Regions from separate parts of the Streptomyces sp. NPDC003016 genome, predicted to be linked through region 3. Evidence: predicted binding sites of a transcription regulator. Region 3 holds the regulator's gene; each other region holds the start of a gene.
What was found. Region 3 encodes HrcA, which represses chaperone genes, less so after heat shock. Its sites were predicted from a motif close to TTNGCACTCNGNNNNNCNGAGTGCNAA; they were not measured.
Positions count from the first base shown of each region.

Region 1 (4,974 bases), on a different contig from region 3:
CCGCGCGTGACGGTGCAGCCCACTCGCGCCGGAACCGGGGCGCGATGGGGGGGAAGAGGCGACGCCATGCGTGTACAGCGACCCGGAGAACGGCAGGTACCAGCAGAAAGCCTTATGTCCGTACGGCGCCGATGTCGAGCTCCCCGCCCCCGTCGGGACCGCCCTGGACACTGAGGAGCTCAAGGAGCACGCCCACTGAAACGACGCCTGCCCTCCGCCTCCCCCGAGCCGGGGGCGGAGGGCAGAGCGCCGCAGTGGGGGTCAGATACCGCCCGTGAACAGGAGCTTGTTCGGCGTGCCCGGGGTGACGCCGGACAGTACGCCCTTGGTGGAGGTGTCGTCGATCCAGTCCGCGATCTCCGCCGGTTCGGCCGCCGGGTTGACGGTGGTGTAGAGCAGGGCGGTCCCGGCCACGTGGGGAGAGGCCATGGACGTGCCGCTCAGGGTGGCGCTTCCGCCACCGAGCCTGGCCGAGACGATGTCGGTGCCCGGTGCGTAGAGCTCCACGCAGGGGCCGTGGTTGGAGAAGGGCGCCTGCGTGTCGGAGCGGTCGGACGCGGCGACCGTGACCACGCGCCGCGCCGACGCCGGGGAGACGCCGCAGGCGTCCGCCGCCTCGTTGCCCGCCGCGACGACCGGCAGGACGCCGCTGTCCGAGAGGGCGGTGGCGGCCTTGTTCACCAGGCGGGAGCGCTCGCCGCCGAGCGATCCGTTGAGCACGGCCGGCCGCGCAGGGTCCTGCGCGGCGTGCGACGCCGTCCATTCGAATCCGGCGATGACCGTGGCGTTGCTGCCCCTGCCCTCGCAGTCGAGGACCCGGACGCTGACGAGGTCCGCCTCGCGCGCCACGCCGTACGTCGCGCCGCCCACCGTGCCCGCGACGTGTGTGCCGTGGCCGTTGCAGTCCCTTCCGAACCTCCGCTGGGCCGGGAAGGCGTCGAAGCCGGACCTGGCGCGCCCCTCGAACTCGGCATGGCGGTAGTCGATACCGGTGTCGAGGATGTACGCGGTGCCTCCGGCACCGGTCGCCTCGGTGGTGAACCGGCCGTCGAGCGGCAGGGTGCGCTGGTCGATACGGTCCAGGCCCCAGGACGCGGCGGGCGCGGACGCGGTGACCTCGGCGTCCTGCTCCACGGCCGTCACGTTCGGGTCGGCCCGTACGGTGGCGAGTTGGGCGTCCGTGAGCTCGGCCGCGAAGCCGTTCAGCACCTTCTCGAAGCTGAACAGGGGGGTGACGCCGGCCTTCCGCGCGGCTCCGGCGACGTCCGACGCGGGTTTCATGGCGACGAGGTACTGGCCCGGGACGGGCCGGTCGGCGAGACGGAGCGGGGCGGGAGCCGTATCGGCGGGCTGTGCTGTTGCGGCGGACAACGGACCTGCGAGCGCCAGGACCGCCGTGACGGCGGCCGCGAGGGCGATCCTCATGGGATGTGGCATGGTCACGATGGCACCATGCAGAAACGATCACTCACAATCGCTCGGTGCGGTGGTTTGAATACACAGAGTAGTGAAACGCATGCGGGCGGAAACGCCCGAGGGCGGCACCCCCGCAGTGGGAGTGCCGCCCTCGGTCGCGTACAGCGGTACAGCGATGGAGCTGCTGATCCTGGAGGGATCAGAAGTCCATGTCACCGCCCGGCATGCCGCCGCCCGCGGGGGCACCGGCCTTCTCGGGCTTGTCGGCGATGACCGCCTCCGTGGTGAGGAACAGCGCGGCGATCGACGCGGCGTTCTGCAGCGCGGAGCGCGTGACCTTCGCCGGGTCGATGATGCCCTCGGCGATCATGTCGACGTACTCGCCGGTCGCGGCGTTCAGGCCGTGACCGATCGGCAGGTTGCGCACCTTCTCGACGATGACGCCACCCTCGAGACCACCGTTGACGGCGATCTGCTTGAGCGGGGCCTCCAGCGCGAGACGCACGGCGTTGGCGCCGGTGGCCTCGTCACCCGTGAGCTCGAGCTTCTCGAAGACGGCCGTGGCCTGGAGCAGAGCCACGCCACCACCGGCGACGATGCCCTCCTCGACGGCGGCCTTGGCGTTGCGCACCGCGTCCTCGATGCGGTGCTTGCGCTCCTTGAGCTCGACCTCGGTGGCGGCGCCGGCCTTGATGACGGCCACGCCGCCGGCCAGCTTCGCCAGACGCTCCTGGAGCTTCTCGCGGTCGTAGTCCGAGTCGGAGTTCTCGATCTCGGCACGGATCTGGTTGACGCGACCCTGGACCTGGTCGCTCTCACCGGCGCCGTCGACGATCGTCGTCTCGTCCTTGGTGATGACGACCTTGCGGGCGCGGCCGAGCAGGTCGAGACCGGCGTTCTCCAGCTTGAGGCCGACCTCCTCGGAGATGACGGTGCCACCGGTGAGGATGGCGATGTCGCCGAGCATGGCCTTGCGGCGGTCACCGAAGCCCGGAGCCTTGACGGCGACGGACTTGAAGGTGCCACGGATCTTGTTGACGACGAGCGTGGACAGCGCCTCGCCCTCGACGTCCTCCGCGATGATCAGCAGCGGCTTGCCCGACTGCATGACCTTCTCCAGCAGCGGAAGGAGGTCCTTCACGTTGGAGATCTTGGAGTTGACGATCAGGATGTACGGGTCGTCGAGCGACGACTCCATGCGCTCCATGTCGGTGGCGAAGTACGCCGAGATGTAGCCCTTGTCGAAGCGCATGCCCTCGGTGAGCTCAAGCTCCAGACCGAAGGTCTGCGACTCCTCGACGGTGATGACGCCTTCCTTGCCGACCTTGTCCATCGCCTCGGCGATGAGCTCGCCGATCTGGGTGTCGGCGGCGGAGATGGAGGCCGTCGAAGCGATCTGCTCCTTGGTCTCCACGTCCTTGGCCTGCTCAAGGAGAGCGGCGGAGACGGCCTCGACGGCCTTCTCGATGCCGCGCTTGAGGGCCATCGGGTTGGCGCCGGCGGCGACGTTGCGCAGGCCCTCGCGGACCAGAGCCTGGGCGAGGACAGTCGCGGTCGTCGTGCCGTCACCGGCTACGTCGTCGGTCTTCTTCGCGACTTCCTTGACCAGCTCGGCGCCGATCTTCTCGTACGGGTCCTCGAGCTCGATCTCCTTGGCGATGGAAACACCATCGTTGGTGATCGTGGGGGCGCCCCACTTCTTCTCGAGGACGACGTTGCGGCCCTTGGGGCCGAGGGTGACCTTGACGGCGTCGGCGAGCTGGTTCATCCCGCGCTCGAGACCGCGCCGTGCCTCCTCGTCGAACGCGATGATCTTGGCCATGTGAAGTGGTCCTCCCGGACTGGGGTGGATTCTCCGGACCGAGTGGCGCCCGCGACGGACGGCCAGCCTGCCGGGTGGTTTTCCTTGTCCCACCCGGCCTGCGGGCCTCACCGGCCCGGTCCTTCTGTCACTCTCACTGGGAGAGTGCTAACAGTGCTAACGCCAATGATTAGCACTCGACCCCCTCGAGTGCAAGCGTCCCCCTCGGATGTGGACAGGCGTCCCCGGGGCGCGCGGCACGCAGGAAGGGCCCGTACCCGGTGTGGGTACAGGCCCTTCCTGCGTGAGTGCGTCGGTGGCCGATCGCGCCGGGATCAGACGGCGAGCTTGACCATGTCCGCCTGCGGACCCTTCTGGCCCTGCGAGATCTCGAATTCGACTCGCTGCCCCTCTTCAAGGGTGCGGTACCCGTCCATCTGGATCGCGCTGTAGTGGACGAAAACATCCGCACCACCGTCGACCGCGATGAAGCCGTACCCCTTCTCCGCGTTGAACCACTTGACGGTGCCCTGAGCCATGCCTAACTCCCCTATTACTGGCCCTTGCACGGGACCGCACTTCGCGGACCCGGGTCAGATCTCCACCCTCCGACAGGAGAGGGCGTGCGCCGGAACGCGTCGACCGCGGCTGAATGTATCTGCCCAACTGCCCTCTGCAACAGGTCAATTCGACGAGAAAACTGGGCGCGGCCGAACGCTCGAATATGAGGAAGTCCCTGGTTTTCAGGGCAAGTCGGGCCGGACAAGGCGCGCATTGGCGGCAATCGGCTCGAACACTTTGGCTGCTTCTTGTCGCACGGGGACGCATTCTCATATGCGCCCGGCAAAGGCAGCGGAAGGGGCTTCCCCAACTCTACCCCGCTCAACCATGCAGAATTGCCCCCTCCGCTTCTGTGGCGGAGGGGGCAATGCGCGTGACGACGGGTGTACGGCGGCGGATCAGCCTCCGGCGACGGCCGGGATGATCGAGACGCCGGCGCCGTCCGGCGTGGCCGTCTCCAGGCCCTGCTCGAAGCGCACGTCGTCGTCGTTCACGTACACGTTCACGAAGCGGCGCAGCTTGCCCTGGTCGTCCAGGACACGGGCCGCGATGCCCGCGTGGTTCTTCTCCAGGTCGGCGATGACCTCGGCGAGGGTCGCGCCCTCGGCCGCGACCTCGGCCCTGCCGCCCGTGTACGTACGGAGAATCGTGGGGATGCGGACGTTGACGCTCATGCTTTTCTCCTCGCTAGCGCTCGGAGACGCACAGCGTGACGCGCCTCCTTTTTGGTTCGCTCGCTGCGCCCGCTCACGCGAGGCCAGCCTCTCGGAAAGAGTCCAGGTTGGGACGGATGACGGCGGACTGACCCGTGGTCGGGGCCACCGCCTCAAGGGTCTTCAGGCCGTCGCCCGTGTTGAGCACCACGGTCGTCAGGGTCGGGTCCAGCAGACCGGCCTCGATGAGCTTCCTGGTGACGCCGACGGTCACGCCGCCCGCGGTCTCCGCGAAGATGCCCTCCGTCTCGGCCAGCAGCTTGATCGACTCCACGACCTGCTCGTCGTCGACGTCCTCCACCGCGCCGCCCGTACGGCGGGCGATGTCCAGGACGTACGGGCCGTCGGCCGGGTTGCCGATCGCCAGCGACTTGGCGATCGTGTTCGGCTTCTGCGGCCGTACGACGTCGTGCCCGGCCTTGAAGGCCGTCGACACCGGGGAGCAGCCCTCCGCCTGGGCGCCGAAGATCTTGTACGGCTTGT
Region 1 covers NZ_JBSFTV010000030.1:98,644-103,617, reverse strand. The annotation lists gene ACWDZ4_RS24835 (hypothetical protein) at 1-10, shown strand, start outside; gene ACWDZ4_RS24830 (S8 family peptidase) at 262-1,425, opposite strand; gene groL (chaperonin GroEL) at 1,616-3,238, opposite strand; gene ACWDZ4_RS24820 (cold-shock protein) at 3,553-3,756, opposite strand; gene ACWDZ4_RS24815 (MoaD/ThiS family protein) at 4,177-4,452, opposite strand; gene thrC (threonine synthase) at 4,526-4,974, opposite strand, start outside.
Region 1: groL (chaperonin GroEL) is a predicted target of HrcA. The motif match lies at 3,363-3,389, and genes of this name have one in related genera.

Region 2 (4,974 bases), on a different contig from region 3:
ACCGCTTATTTAACTAGAATGTACGTATCCCATCCCAGTCCGGGAGGCGTCATGAAATTCGTACAGATAATCGATTACAAGACCGAGCGGTCCGACGACATGAACCAGCTCATGGACAGGTGGGTCGAGCAGACCAAGGGCAAGCGGACCGCCACGCACAACATCATCGGCAAGGACCGCTCGCAGGCGAACCACTACGTCGAGATCGTCGAGTTCCCGTCGCACGAAGAGGCGATGAAGAACTCCCACCTGCCGGAGACCGACCGGATCTTCCAGGAGATGGCGGCGCTCTGCGACGGGATGCCCTCGTTCACGGACCTCGACGTCGTCCGTGACGAGCAGCTGAACGCGGCGACCGCCCGCCGTTTCTTCCACGAGGTGGCCGCCGGGGGCAACTTCGACATCGTTGACGAACTGTTCGCGGCCGACTACCGGGACCACGACGTCCTCAAGGAGGAGGACACGGCGGTCGGGACCGACGTCATCCGCAGTGACGTGACCGGCTGGCGCAATGCCTTCGACTTCGGCTTCGACCTCGACAAGCAGGTGTCGGAGGGCGACGACGTGGCCACGCTGTGGACGTGGACCGGCATGCACAAGGGCGACTTCATGGGCATCGCGCCCACCGGCAAGCAGTGCACCATGACCGGCACCACGATCTTCCGCTTCCAGGACGGGATGATCCAGGAAGGCTGGTGGCACATGGACGCGCTGGGCCTGATGCGGCAGCTGGGCGCACTCGGCTGAACCGGGGCGGCTGCACCGGACGTACGAGGCCCCCGTTCCCACCGCCGGGCGGTGGGAACGGGGGCCTTCACACGTCGTACGACGTCAGTGGCTGTGGCCGTGGCCGCCGTGTCCGGCGTCCGCCTCTTCCTCGGCCGGCTTCTCGACGACCAGGGTCTCGGTCGTGAGCAGCAGCGACGCGATGGACGCGGCGTTCTCCAGCGCGGAGCGGGTGACCTTGACCGGGTCGATGACGCCGGCCTTGACCAGGTCGCCGTACTCGCCGGTCGCGGCGTTGAAGCCGTGGCCCTTGTCGAGCTCGCTCACCTTGGCGGTGATGACGTAGCCCTCGAGGCCGGCGTTCTCGGCGATCCAGCGCAGCGGCTCGACGACGGCGCGGCGGACGACCGCGACACCGGTGGCCTCGTCGCCGGTCTTGCCCAGGCCGCCCTCGAGCACCTTGGCGGCGTGGACCAGAGCGGAGCCACCACCGGAGACGATGCCCTCCTCGACCGCGGCGCGGGTCGCGGAGATGGCGTCCTCCAGACGGTGCTTCTTCTCCTTCAGCTCCACCTCGGTGGCGGCGCCGACCTTGATCACGCACACGCCGCCGGCCAGCTTCGCGAGGCGCTCCTGGAGCTTCTCGCGGTCCCAGTCGGAGTCCGTGGACTCGATCTCGGCCTTGATCTGGTTGACGCGGCCGGTCACCTCGTCGGCGTTGCCGCCGCCGTCGACGATCGTCGTGTCGTCCTTGGTGACGGTCACGCGGCGGGCGGAGCCCAGCACGTCGAGACCGGCCTGGTCGAGCTTGAGGCCGACCTCTTCGGCGATGACGGTCGCACCGGTGAGGGTGGCGATGTCGCCGAGCATGGCCTTGCGGCGGTCACCGAAGCCGGGAGCCTTCACCGCGACGGCGTTGAAGGTGCCACGGATCTTGTTGACGACCAGGGTCGACAGGGCCTCGCCCTCGACGTCCTCGGCGATGATCAGCAGCGGCTTGGAGGCGCCGGCCTGGATGACCTTCTCCAGCAGCGGCAGCAGGTCCTGGATCGAGCCGATCTTGCCCTGGTGGATCAGGATGTACGGGTCGTCGAGGACGGCCTCCATACGCTCCTGGTCGGTCACCATGTACGGCGAGAGGTAGCCCTTGTCGAAGGCCATGCCCTCGGTGAAGTCGAGCTCCAGGCCGAAGGTGTTGGACTCCTCGACGGTGATGACACCGTCCTTGCCGACCTTGTCCATCGCCTCGGCGATGAGCTCGCCGACCTGCGAGTCCTGGGCGGAGAGCCCGGCCACGGCGGCGATGTCGGACTTGTCGTCGATCGGACGGGCGTTCGCGAGGAGGTCCTCGGAGATCGCCTTGACCGCGGCGTCGATGCCCTTCTTCAGGGCGGCCGGGGAAGCACCGGCGGCGACGTTGCGCAGGCCCTCGCGGACCAGCGCCTGGGCCAGCACGGTGGCGGTGGTGGTGCCGTCACCCGCGATGTCGTTGGTCTTGGTCGCCACCTCCTTCACGAGCTGGGCGCCCAGGTTCTCGTACGGGTCGTCGAGCTCGACCTCGCGCGCGATCGTGACACCGTCGTTGGTGATGGTGGGGGCGCCGAACTTCTTGTCGATGACGACGTTGCGGCCCTTGGGGCCGATCGTCACCTTGACCGTGTCGGCAAGCTTGTTGACGCCGCGCTCGAGGGCGCGACGGGCGTCCTCGTCGAACTTCAGAATCTTCGCCATGGAGCTTCTCTGTCCTCTCAAACGAAATGCGCCCCGGGCCGCCCGGCAATCGCAGGGGGCCAGGGGCGCAGATCAAAAGCAATCTTGGGGCGAGTTACTTCTCGATGATCGCGAGCACGTCGCGAGCCGAGAGGACGAGGTACTCCTCGCCGCTGTACTTCACCTCGGTGCCGCCGTACTTGCTGTACAGCACGACATCGCCGACGGATACGTCGAGCGGCAGGCGCTCGCCGTTCTCGAAGCGGCCCGGGCCCACGGCCAGGACGACGCCCTCCTGGGGCTTCTCCTTGGCGGTGTCCGGAATGACCAGGCCAGAGGCGGTGGTCTGCTCGGCGTCGAGCGGCTGGACCACAATGCGGTCCTCGAGCGGCTTGATGGCAACCTTGGAGCTGGTGGTCGTCACGGTCCGGTCTCCCCCTTCGGAGATCTCACGGGGTTAACTGATGTGGGGTGGCGACCAGGTGGATCCGTCGTCGCGGGTGCCGGACCTGCCCGTCGCTACTATTGGCACTCACCGGTGGAGAGTGCCAACGCCGAGACTATGACGTGGTTAGCACTCGGTCAAGCCGAGTGCCAATTCAGCGCCGCCGCGCGCGTCCCGGCCCCGGTGTCCCGGGCCCGGCGTCCGGCCGCGTCGGAGGCGGTCCTCCTCAGAGGTAGTCCTCCAGCCTCGCCACCGTGAACCCCTGTTCCTGGACGCGGCGCAGCACCCGCACCGTCGTCTCCGTGAGCCCCCCGGGCTTGCGGGAGTGCGCGTGCACGATGTCGCCCGGCCGCAGCCGGTCGCCCCGCGCGTACCGCAGGGCGCCCTCGTGTGCCGAAGCCCGCCACAGCACCACCGCGTCGGCCCCGCAGTCGCCCGCCGCCCGCAGCGTCTGGTTGTTGTACGCCCCGTACGGCGGCCTGAAGAGCCGCGGCCTGGTGCCGAAGCGGGCCTCCAGGCGGTCCCGCTGGCCGCAGATCTGGGCGCGCTGCCCGGTGTACGGCAGACCGGGCAGGTAGACGTGGCCGACCCCGTGGTTCTGCACCGTGCCGGGGCCGCCGCCCGCCCGCCTCGGCCGGTCGAAGCGGCTGTGCCCGGGCGAGGCCGTGCCGTCCGTCAGGAACACGCTGACCGGCAGGTTCAGTTCGCCGACCAGCCGCACGAACGCGGAGTCCTGTGCGGCGCCGTCGCCGAAGGTGAGGAAGACGACCTTGTCGCGGGTCGGTACGCGGTCCACGACGAAGGGCCGGTCCGGTGTGCGGGCCGGGGGCGCCGGCGCCGGACGGAGCGGCTCCCGCAGCCCCCACCGCGCGTACGACGCCCCGGACCGCGGCGCCGGACCGCCGTGCGGCTGCCCGCCGTGCGCCTGCCCGCCGTGTGGCTGCCCGTCGGGCGTCCGGAGGGCCTCGGTCCCCGCGGCCCCCGCCTCCCGCCCCTCCGGCGCGACACCGCGCACCGCCTTCCCGCCGAGCCGCTCGGCCGGTTCCACGGACTGCGCGCATCCGGCGAGTGCGAGCGCACCGGCCGCCAGCAGCCCGGTCAGCGGCCGGTGCGCACGCCTCACAGGTAGTCCTCCAGCCTGGCCACGGCGTACCCCTTGGCGGTGACCGTCTTCATGACCCGCCGGATCATGTCCGGCATGGTTCCCTTCCACTGCTCCCTGCCGCGGAAGTGCGTGAGGATGATGTCGCCGGGATGCAGGTCCCGGTCCCACTCCCGCCACTCCATCCGGTCGGGGAACGCCTCGGCGGCCCACAGCGGCACGGCCTTCACGCCGCAGGCGCGGGCGGCGCGCAGGGTGTCGGCGTTGTAGTTGCCGTACGGCGGCCTGAAGAGCCGGGGCCGCTTGCCGAACCGCTTCTCGATGACGGCCTGCATGCCGCAGATCTCGCGCTTCTGCTGGGCGTAGGTGAGGCCGGGCATGTAGCGGTGGTTGAGGGTGTGGTTGTGCAGGGCGACGCCGCGCGCCTGCATGCGCTCGAAGTATCCGTAGTTCTCGCGCACCAGGTAGTCGCTGAGGAAAGCGCTGTAGGGGATGCCCAGCTCGGTCATCATCCGCAACAGCTTCGGGTCCTTCTCCGCGCCGTCGTCCATCGTCAGGAAGACGACCCGCTCGTCGACCGGGACGGTGGTGAACACGGGCGGCAGCCCGCGCCCGGCCTCGAACCCCTTGCGCGTGGTGATCCTCGGCTTCACGGCGGGCGGCGGGGGCGCGACGAGCGGGGTCTGCGCCAGCCCCCACTTCCTGGCGGCGGCGACACGCGCGATCTGGGCACGCCGCAGCCGCTCGGCGTACACGGCGAGGGAGCCGGCGGGGCCCGCGCGGTGCACCTGCTGCTGGCCGGGGGCCGGCGCGGCGGGCTCGGGGGGCTCGGCGGAGGGCGTGGCGCAGCCGGCGGCGACGAGAGAGGCGGCCAGCAGTACACCGAGCCCCGCCGCGTACCCCCTTCCAGCTCTTTTTGCCTTTTGTCGTACTAGTCGCATGGCGCCGCATACTGCCAGCGCGCGCCCCCCGTTCCCGGCCGACACCCGCG
Region 2 covers NZ_JBSFTV010000006.1:120,697-125,670, forward strand. The annotation lists gene ACWDZ4_RS06975 (ester cyclase) at 52-747, shown strand; gene groL (chaperonin GroEL) at 832-2,457, opposite strand; gene groES (co-chaperone GroES) at 2,552-2,860, opposite strand; gene ACWDZ4_RS06990 (polysaccharide deacetylase family protein) at 3,108-4,004, opposite strand; gene ACWDZ4_RS06995 (polysaccharide deacetylase family protein) at 4,001-4,924, opposite strand.
Region 2: groES (co-chaperone GroES) is a predicted target of HrcA. The motif match lies at 3,008-3,034, and genes of this name have one in related genera.

Region 3 (4,974 bases):
CGGGACTTTCCCCTGTCCGCCTCTTTCCGAACCGAGGGCCCGCCCCCGGTTCGGAAAGAGGCGGACAGGGGAACAGCGTCGCAGGCGACCCGCCCCCGTCCCCGCACCCCCGTCACGCGCCGGGCGGCGCCGTGACGAAGTCGATCAGCTCCTCCACCCGCCCCAGCAGGGCCGGCTCCAGATCCCGGTACGAACGGACCGACGCCAGGATCCGCTGCCACGCCGCCCCCGTGTTCTCCGGCCAGCCCAGCGCCCGGCACACACCTGTCTTCCAGTCCTGGCCCCGGGGGACCACCGGCCAGGCCCCGATGCCCACCGCGGACGGTTTCACCGCCTCCCACACGTCGATGTACGGGTGACCGACGACCAGCACGTCCGCGTCCGTGACCTGCGCCGCGATACGGGACTCCTTCGAGCCCGGCACCAGGTGGTCGACCAGGACACCGAGCCGCGCGTCCGGGGCCGGGGCGAAGTCCGCGACGATCGCCGGGAGGTCGTCGATGCCCTCCAGGTACTCGACGACCACGCCCTCGATGCGCAGGTCGTCGCCCCAGACCCGCTCGACCAGCTCCGCGTCGTGGCGCCCCTCGACGTAGATCCGTCCGGCCCGCGCCACCCGTGCCCGCGCCCCCGGCACGGCCACCGAACCCGACGCCGTGCGGGCGGGCCGGGGCGGGGCGGTGGAGGCGGAGGAGGGGCGCACCAGGGTGACGACGCGGCCCTCCAGGAGGAAGCCGCGCGGCTGCATCGGGAACACCCGGTGTTTCCCGAAGCGGTCCTCCAGGGTCACGACCGGCCCCTGCGCCGTCTTCTCGCACCGGATCACCGCACCGCAGAAACCGGTGGTGACCTCCTCCACGACAAGATCGGCCTCGGCGGGGACTTCGGGGACGGGGGCGGTCTTCTTCCACGGCGGGGTGAGATCGGGCCCGTACTGTCGGCTGCGCATTCAGCCGACGATAGCGACAGCCGGGCGGCCGCGGCCCGCGTCACGACACGGCGAAACGGGTCGCCAGCGCGTCGCGCTGCGCGCGGACGTACGCCGCGTCCACCACCGCCCCGTGCCCCGGCACGTACGCCGCGCCCTCGCCGCCCAGCGCGAGCAGCCGGTCCAGGGCCGCCGGCCAGTGCGACGGGTGGGCGTCCGGGCCGGCCTGGGGGACGCCCGACTCCTCCACCAGGTCGCCGCAGAAGACGACCTCGGGGCTGCCCGGCACCAGTACCGCCAGATCGTGACCGCTGTGTCCGGGGCCGACGTTCGCCAGCAGCACCTGGCGGCCGCCGCCCAGGTCCAGCGTCCACTCGCCGCAGACCGGGTGGTGCGGCGCGACCAGGACGTCCGCCGCCTCCGCCGCCGCGCTCCGCTCGACCCCGTGCCGCACGGCGTCGTCCCGCACCGCCTCCCGGTCCCGCCGCAGGAGGTCGTCGACGCCGACCGCCCCGTACACCTCGGCTCCCGCGAACGCCGCCGTGCCCAGGACGTGGTCGAAGTGGGGGTGGGTGAGAGCGATGTGCGTCACTCTCCGGCCGGGGCCCAGAAGCCGCTGCGCCTGGGCACGGAGCTCCGCGCCCTCGCGCAGCGTCGACCCCGTGTCGACCAGCAGCGCGGAGCCGCCGCCCTCGTCGCCCCCGGTCACCAGGCCCACCGTCGCGTCCCAGACCGGCATGCGCCGCCGTCCCACCCCCGGTGCGAGCCGTTCCCAGCCTGCCTCTTCCCAACTGACGTCCATACCGTGACGCTAGTCCCATCCCCGGGGTTCCTGCCCGCTGAACAGGGCTGTCGCGGGACAACGTGACCGGCCGCCCTTGCTAGGTGTGTACCCCGCCGCCGTACACTGGCCCGGGGGATCGCTGGCACTCCCCCGCAGCGAGTGCCAGACAGACGCCAACGACCGACAGCTGGAGGTGTGCGCGATGCTCAGCGAACGCAGACTCGAGGTGCTGCGCGCCATCGTCCAGGACTACGTGGGCACCGAGGAGCCCGTCGGCTCCAAGGCGCTCACCGAGCGGCACAAGCTCGGCGTCTCCCCGGCCACGGTCCGCAACGACATGGCCGTCCTGGAGGACGAGGGCTTCATCGCCCAGCCGCACACGAGCGCCGGGCGCATCCCGACGGACAAGGGCTACCGGCTCTTCGTCGACAAGCTCGCGGGCGTCAAGCCCCTGTCGTCGCCCGAGCGCCGCGCCATCCAGAACTTCATGGACGGGGCGGTCGACCTCGACGACGTGGTGGCCCGTACGGTCCGGCTGCTCGCGCAGCTGACCCGGCAGGTCGCCGTCGTGCAGTACCCGTCGCTGACCCGCTCGACGGTGCGGCACGTGGAACTCCTCTCGCTGGCCCCGGCCCGTCTGATGCTCGTGCTCATCACGGACACCGGACGGGTCGAGCAGCGCATGATCGACTGCCCCGCCCCCTTCGGCGAGACGTCCCTGGCGGACCTGCGGGCCCGGCTCAACAGCCGGGTCGTGGGACGCCGCTTCGCGGACGTACCGCAGCTGGTGCAGGACCTTCCCGAATCCTTCGACAAGGAGGACCGGGGAACCGTTTCGACGGTCCTGTCCTCTCTCCTGGAGACCCTGGTCGAGGAGACCGAGGAGCGGCTGATGATCGGCGGCACCGCCAATCTGACCCGCTTCGGGCATGATTTCCCCCTCACCATCCGGCCCGTGCTGGAGGCGCTGGAGGAGCAGGTCGTGCTCCTCAAGCTGCTGGGTGAGGCAACGGACTCGGGCATGACCGTACGAATCGGGCACGAGAACGCCCATGAGGGGCTCAGCTCCACGTCCGTCGTCGCGGTCGGCTACGGTTCGGGCGACGAAGCAGTCGCCAAACTCGGCGTGGTCGGACCGACCCGCATGGACTACCCCGGAACGATGGGAGCGGTACGCGCAGTGGCACGTTACGTCGGACAGATCCTGGCGGAGTCGTAAGTGGCCACCGACTACTACGCCGTACTCGGCGTACGCCGCGACGCGTCCCAGGACGAGATCAAGAAGGCATTCCGGCGGCTGGCGCGCGAGCTCCACCCGGACGTGAATCCCGATCCCAAGACGCAGGAGCGCTTCAAGGAGATCAACGCCGCGTACGAGGTGTTGTCGGACCCGCAGAAGAAGCAGGTCTACGACCTCGGCGGCGACCCCCTCTCGCAGGCGGGCGGCGGAGCCGGCGGCTTCGGCCAGGGCGGCTTCGGGAACTTCTCGGACATCATGGACGCGTTCTTCGGCACGGCGTCGCAGCGCGGCCCGAGGTCGCGCACGCGGCGCGGCCAGGACGCGATGATCCGGCTGGAGATCGACCTCAACGAGGCGGCCTTCGGCACGACCAAGGACATCCAGGTCGACACGGCCGTCGTGTGCACGACGTGCTCGGGCGAGGGTGCCGCACCCGGCACCTCCGCCCAGACCTGTGACATGTGCCGCGGCCGCGGTGAGGTCTCGCAGGTCACCCGGTCCTTCCTGGGCCAGGTCATGACCTCGCGTCCCTGCCCGCAGTGCCAGGGCTTCGGCACGGTCGTACCGACCCCGTGCCCGGAGTGCGCCGGTGACGGGCGCGTGCGCTCGCGCCGGACGCTGACGGTCAAGATCCCGGCCGGTGTCGACAACGGCACCCGCATCCAGCTCGCGGGCGAGGGCGAGGTCGGCCCCGGTGGCGGCCCCGCCGGTGACCTGTACGTCGAGATCCACGAGCTGCCGCACGCGGTGTTCCAGCGGCGCGGCGACGACCTGCACTGCACGGTCACCATCCCGATGACGGCGGCGGCGCTGGGCACGAAGTGCCCGCTGGAGACGCTCGACGGGATGGAGGAGATCGACGTCCGTCCGGGTACACAGTCCGGTCAGTCGATCCCGCTGCACGGGCGCGGTGTCACGCATCTGCGGGGCGGTGGCCGCGGCGACCTGATCGTGCACGTGGAGGTACTCACTCCCACGAAGATGGACCCGCAGCAGGAGGACCTGATGCGCCAGCTCGCGAAGCTGCGCGGCGAGGAGCGCCCGACGGGCCAGTTCCAGCCGGGGCAGCAGGGTCTCTTCTCGCGTCTGAAGGACGCGTTCAACGGGCGGTAGGCGCGGGCGGGGCCGACCGGGGGTCCGGGGGTTGTCCTCCGGGGGATGCGGTCAGCCGGGGCGGCAGGGTCTCTTCTGGCGTCTGAAGGACGCGTTCAACGGGCGGCAGGCACGCGGCCGGGGCTCCGGGGGCGCCACGGGTACTGCGATTCGGCGCAGTGCGGAGGGCATGAAACTATGCGTTCATGTCCTCCGCACTGACCGATCTCTGCCGTTATCCGATCGTGCAGGCCCCCATGGCGGGCGGCGCCTCCAGTCCTCAACTCGTCGCCGCCGTCTGTGACGCCGGCGGTCTCGGGTTCCTCGCCGCCGGGTACAAGACCGCGGACGGTATGTACGAGGAGATCAAGCAGCTGCGGGGCCTGACCGGCCGGCCCTTCGGCGTCAATCTCTTCATGCCGCAGCCGAACCACGCGGACCCGGCCTCCGTGGAGGTCTACCGCCACCAGCTCGCCGGTGAGGCCGACTGGTACGAAACCCCCCTCGGCGAATCCGACAACTGCACCGACGACGGCTACGAAGCCAAACTCGCCATCCTCCTCGACGATCCCGTCCCCGTCGTCTCCTTCACCTTCGGCTGTCCCGCCCGTCCCGTCCTCGACTCCTTCGCGAAGGCCGGCACCCTCACCGTCGTGACCGTCACCACGCCCGAAGAGGCCCAGGTCGCGCAGTGGAGCGGCGCCGACGCCGTGTGCGTCCAGGGCATCGAGGCCGGCGGCCACCAGGGAACGCACCGCGACGACCCCCAGAACGACGGCGCGGGCATCGGCCTGCTGTCCCTCGTCACACAGGTGCGCGAGACCGTGCAGCTGCCGATCGTCGCGGCGGGCGGCCTGATGCGCGGCGCGCAGATCGCCGCGGTCCTCGCGCTGGGCGCGGACGCCGCGCAGCTCGGCACGGCGTTCCTGG
Region 3 covers NZ_JBSFTV010000003.1:166,428-171,401, reverse strand. The annotation lists gene ACWDZ4_RS03670 (DUF3097 domain-containing protein) at 113-949, opposite strand; gene ACWDZ4_RS03665 (MBL fold metallo-hydrolase) at 990-1,730, opposite strand; gene hrcA (heat-inducible transcriptional repressor HrcA) at 1,915-2,931, shown strand; gene dnaJ (molecular chaperone DnaJ) at 2,932-4,065, shown strand; gene ACWDZ4_RS03650 (nitronate monooxygenase) at 4,251-4,974, shown strand, end outside.